2 regions of the Microbacterium sp. JZ70 genome follow, and region 1 is predicted to be linked to the other one. Evidence: riboswitches for the same ligand, from Rfam matches in the RefSeq annotation. Region 1 holds a riboswitch; the other holds the start of a gene.

Region 1 (2,195 bases):
CGCACAGCTCGTCGAAGTGCGTGTAGAGGAAGTTCTCGCGATGGTGGGCGAGGCACCAGCCCGCCATGATCGAGCCGCCGCGCGAGACGATGCCCGTCACCCGCTCTGCCGTGAGCGGCACGTAGCGCAGCAGCACGCCCGCGTGGATCGTCATGTAGTCGACGCCCTGCTCGCACTGCTCGATCACGGTGTCGCGGAAGATCTCCCAGGTGAGGCGATGCGCCTGCCCGTCGACCTTCTCGAGCGCCTGGTAGATCGGGACCGTCCCGATCGGCACGGGCGCGTTCCGGATGATCCACTCGCGCGTTGTGTGGATGTCGTCGCCCGTGGAGAGGTCCATGACCGTGTCGGCGCCCCACGTCGTCGCCCACTGGAGCTTCTCGACCTCCTCGGCGATCGAGCTCGTGACGGCCGAGTTCCCGATGTTCGCGTTGATCTTGACGAGGAACGCCCGCCCGATGATCATGGGCTCGCTCTCGGGATGGTTGATGTTGCTCGGGATGATCGCGCGCCCCGCCGCGAGCTCCGAGCGGACGAGCTCGACGTCGCACCCCTCGCGCAGCGCGACGAACCGCATCTCGGGCGTGATGACGCCCTGCCGCGCGTAGTGCATCTGCGTCACGCGCCGGCCGGGACGTGCGCGGCGCGGGCGGGCGGACTCTCCCCGCCACTCCGCGGAGGCGGCGCCGCGCCGCGCGGCCGCACGGCCGTCGTCGTGGAGGTCGCGCGGGCGCCCGTCGTACTCCTCGACGTCGCCGCGTGCGGCGATCCAGTCGGCCCTCAGCGGCGGCAGCCCCCTCACCGGGTCGCTGCCCGGACCCGACGTCCGATAGGCCGTGAACGGCTCGTTCCGCTCGCCGTTCGGCGAGTCCGTGAGCGCGATGCGGGTGACCGGCACCCGGATCCCGTGCTCGTCGTCGTGCAGATATGCGAGCGAATGCGTCGCTTCCAGGGTGCGCAAAAGAGCTGCTCCTACTTCCTACGCCGGCATGACCCGAACAGGTTCGACGGTCGCGAGCAGCGTCAGCTCGTTCTCAGCCCCTGCTGGGACTCCCGTGTGGACCGGATCAGAGTAGCAGGGAGCCGCGGTCGCGCAAGTCGGCGGGTCAGAGCGCGTCGAGCAGCTCCCTCAGCCGGGCAGATTCCTCTTCGGGCATGGAGTAGCCGTGCTCGGTCGCGGGGTACTGTCCCGCGCGGACTTCCGCGACATAGCGCTCGACGCCGGCGATCATGTCCCCCCGCAGCTCCGCGTACCGCTTGACGAAGCGCGCCGCATGACCCCCGTATATGCCGAGAAGGTCATGGAATACGAGCACCTGGCCGTCGGTGGCGGGGCCCGCGCCGATGCCGATCACGGGGACGCTCATCCGGGGCATCAGGGCGTCCGTGACGTCGCTCGGGATCGCCTCGAAGACGATCGCGAAGCATCCGGCCTCCTGCAGCGCGAGTGCGCTCTCGCACACCGCGAGCGCGTCGTCGGCGGTCCGGCCCTGGGCACGGTATCCGCCGAGGGCGGTCGCCGTCTGCGGCGTGAGGCCGACGTGCCCCATGACGGGGATGCCCGCGCGGACGATGGCGCGCGCGCGATCGACCGACGTGCCGCCGCGCTCGATCTTGACCGCATCGCACCCCGTCTCCTTCACGAAGCGCTGCGCGGTCGCGACGGCGGTCTCGTCGGAGGCCTCGTACGAGCCGAAGGGCAGGTCCGCGACGAGCAGAGAACTCTGCAGGCCCCTGCGGACCGCGGCCGTGAGCATGATCATCTCGTCGACGGTGACGGGCACGGTGCTGTCGTATCCGAGCACCGTCATCGCGGCCGAGTCGCCCACGAGCACGACGTCGACGCCTGCCGCCTCTGCCACCTGCGCGCTGGGATGGTCGTAGGCGGTCACCATGGCGATGCGCTCGCCTGCGGCCTTGCGCGCGGCGAGGTCGGCCGGCGCGACGCGCGGGCGGGCCGCCGGCCGCGTGCTCATGCGCGCGCCGTCAGGAGACGGTCGACCGCGTCATCGACCTGGATGATGCCGTTGCCCCGGTCGACGTGCACGACGACGGGCTCGTACGTCTCGAGGTCCTTCTCGTCGTACTCGGCGTAGGAGACGACGATGATCGTGTCGCCCGCGTGCACGAGCCGGGCGGCAGCGCCGTTGACCTGCATGACCCCCGAGCCCCGCTCCCCCGCGATCGTGTACGTC
Region 2 (2,195 bases), 510 kb from region 1:
CTCGGCGAGGCGGATGAGCGAGCGCGCGTCGGCGGTGTTCGCCGGGTCGATGCCGCTCGGGTCGGCCACCGTGATGCCCGTGAGCTCGTGCTGCGCGAGCCAGGCCTGCGCATCGGCGAGCCAGGCCTCCTGCGTGCCCCACAGCTCGAGGACGAGCCGGTCGACGTAGTTGTTCGCCGAGCCGAGCATGACGCCCTGCAGCATCTCGTGCAGCGTGAGCGTGCCGCCCACGGGGACATCGAGCGACGACTCATCGGCCGTGAGATAGGCCCAGTACTCGTCGCTGTCGGCCTGCGTGAAGGCGTAGGACGGCCCATCCTGACCCAGCTCGAGGCCCTCGCGCTCGATGATCATGAGCGCGGTGATGATCTTCGTGATGCTCGCCATCGGCAGCGCCTCGTCGCTCGAGGCGATCGGGCCGCCGGGGCCGCCCTCCGCAGCGAGGGCGGCGATGCCGTCCTCCGGCCAGGTGACGGGGAACTCCTCGCCGATCGGCGTCTCGACGGTGAGATCCGAGATGGTGGGGGCGACGTTCGCGAGCGGCCACACCGCGCAGGACGCGACGTAGCCGAGGGCGAGCACGCCGAGAGTGACGGTCGGCCCGAGCCAGAACCGGCGGCGGGTGCGCGGCGGAAGGAGCGACGGCTCGACGGGCACGAGGCGGCTCGTGGGAAGCGCGCCGGCCGTGCGCGAGGCGGCGACGGCGTCGGGGTCGACCCAGCCGAGCGCCGTGAGCGCCGCAGCGGCGTCCTGCGACGGCGCGGTCTCCGCCGCAGGGATGTCGTCGATTGCCACCCGCATACGGTACCCGCTGCTCCTGCGAAGACGGGAAGCGGCTCGTGGGATGCGAGTAGAATCAGCCCACATCACACGGGAGTCCGCCGAGCCGGACTGAGAGGACGCGAGCCGCGCGTCGACCGTCGAACCTGATCCGGGTCATGCCGGCGAAGGAAGGAGAACGAATGTCCACGTCCGTTTCCGCAGGACAGACCGCGACCGGCCGCCGCTTCACGTGGCGGGTCGTCGACATCGTCGTCGCGAGCGTGATCGGCGTCGCGTGCGCGGTCGTGTTCCTCGTCTGGAACATCGCCTACGAGCTGCCGAGCACGCTGCTCAGCCCGCTCCTGCCCGGGCTCGGCGGCCTCGTCGCCGGCCCGTGGCTCATCGCGGGCGTGATCGGCGGACTCGTCGTCCGCAAGCCGGGCGCCGCGCTCTACACCGAGCTGCTCGCCGCCGTGATCTCGGCGCTCGTCGGCAACCAGTGGGGTCCGCTCACGATCGTCTCCGGCCTCGTGCAGGGCCTCGGCGCCGAGATCGTCCTCGCGATCTTCCTGTACCGCGCCTTCGGTCCCGTCGTCGCGGCGCTCGCGGGCGCTGCGGCGGGCCTCGCCTGCGGCATCAACGACATCGTCAACTGGTACGCGGGGGCTGACGCGGCCTTCACGGCCATCTACATCGCGTCGACGACGCTGTCGGGCGCCGTCATCGCCGGCCTCGGCGGCTGGGCGATCGTGCGCGCACTCGCGGCGACCGGAGCGCTCAGCCGCTTCGCCGCGGGGCGCGACGTCGCGCGACGCGTCTGACGTGACGGCCGCGGAGACCCGCCCCTGCGGCATCCTCGCCGAGGGGTGGGGATGGCGGTACGGCACGCGCCTGGCATGGGCGGCCCAGGACGTCACGCTGTCGATCCGGCCGGGGGAGCGCGTGCTGCTTCTCGGAGCGAGCGGATCGGGCAAGTCGACCGTGCTGCAGGCGCTCGCCGGCGTGCTCGGCGGCGAGGACGAGGGAGAGCAGGCGGGCCGTCTCCTCGTCGACGGCGCGCCGCCGGAGGCCGCACGCGGACGGACCGGGCTCGTGCAGCAGGACCCCGACGCACAGGCCGTGCTTGCGCGCGTCGGGGACGACGTCGCGTTCGGGTGCGAGAACCTCGGCGTCCCGCACGACGAGATCTGGTCGCGCGTGCAGGAGGCGCTCGCGATCGTCGGCCTCGACGTGCCGCTCGACCGCTCGACGTCCGCGCTGTCGGGCGGGCAGAAGCAGCGCCTCGCCCTCGCCGGTGCGCTCGCCATGCGCCCCGGGCTCCTGCTGCTCGACGAGCCGACCGCGAACCTCGATCCCGAGGGGGTCGTCGAGGTGCGCGACGCGGTGTCGCGCGTCGTCGCGCACACGGGTGCCACGCTCGTCGTCGTCGAGCA

What was found. Region 1 has a riboswitch for thiamine pyrophosphate ahead of thiC (phosphomethylpyrimidine synthase ThiC). Riboswitches for the same ligand answer to the same signal wherever they lie in the genome.
Region 2: it holds a riboswitch for thiamine pyrophosphate, as region 1 does, so the genes downstream of both, M1D46_RS00060 (ECF transporter S component) here and thiC (phosphomethylpyrimidine synthase ThiC) in region 1, are expected to answer to the same signal.

What each region holds. Positions count from the first base shown of each region.
Region 1 is NZ_CP096405.1:516,344-518,538, forward strand. Features, by position in the region: gene thiC (phosphomethylpyrimidine synthase ThiC) at 1-961, opposite strand, end outside; TPP riboswitch at 960-1,067, opposite strand; gene panB (3-methyl-2-oxobutanoate hydroxymethyltransferase) at 1,107-1,976, opposite strand; gene panD (aspartate 1-decarboxylase) at 1,973-2,195, opposite strand, start outside.
Region 2 is NZ_CP096405.1:10,871-13,065, reverse strand. Features, by position in the region: gene M1D46_RS00065 (D-alanyl-D-alanine carboxypeptidase family protein) at 1-795, opposite strand, end outside; TPP riboswitch at 861-971, shown strand; gene M1D46_RS00060 (ECF transporter S component) at 963-1,583, shown strand; gene M1D46_RS00055 (ABC transporter ATP-binding protein) at 1,585-2,195, shown strand, end outside.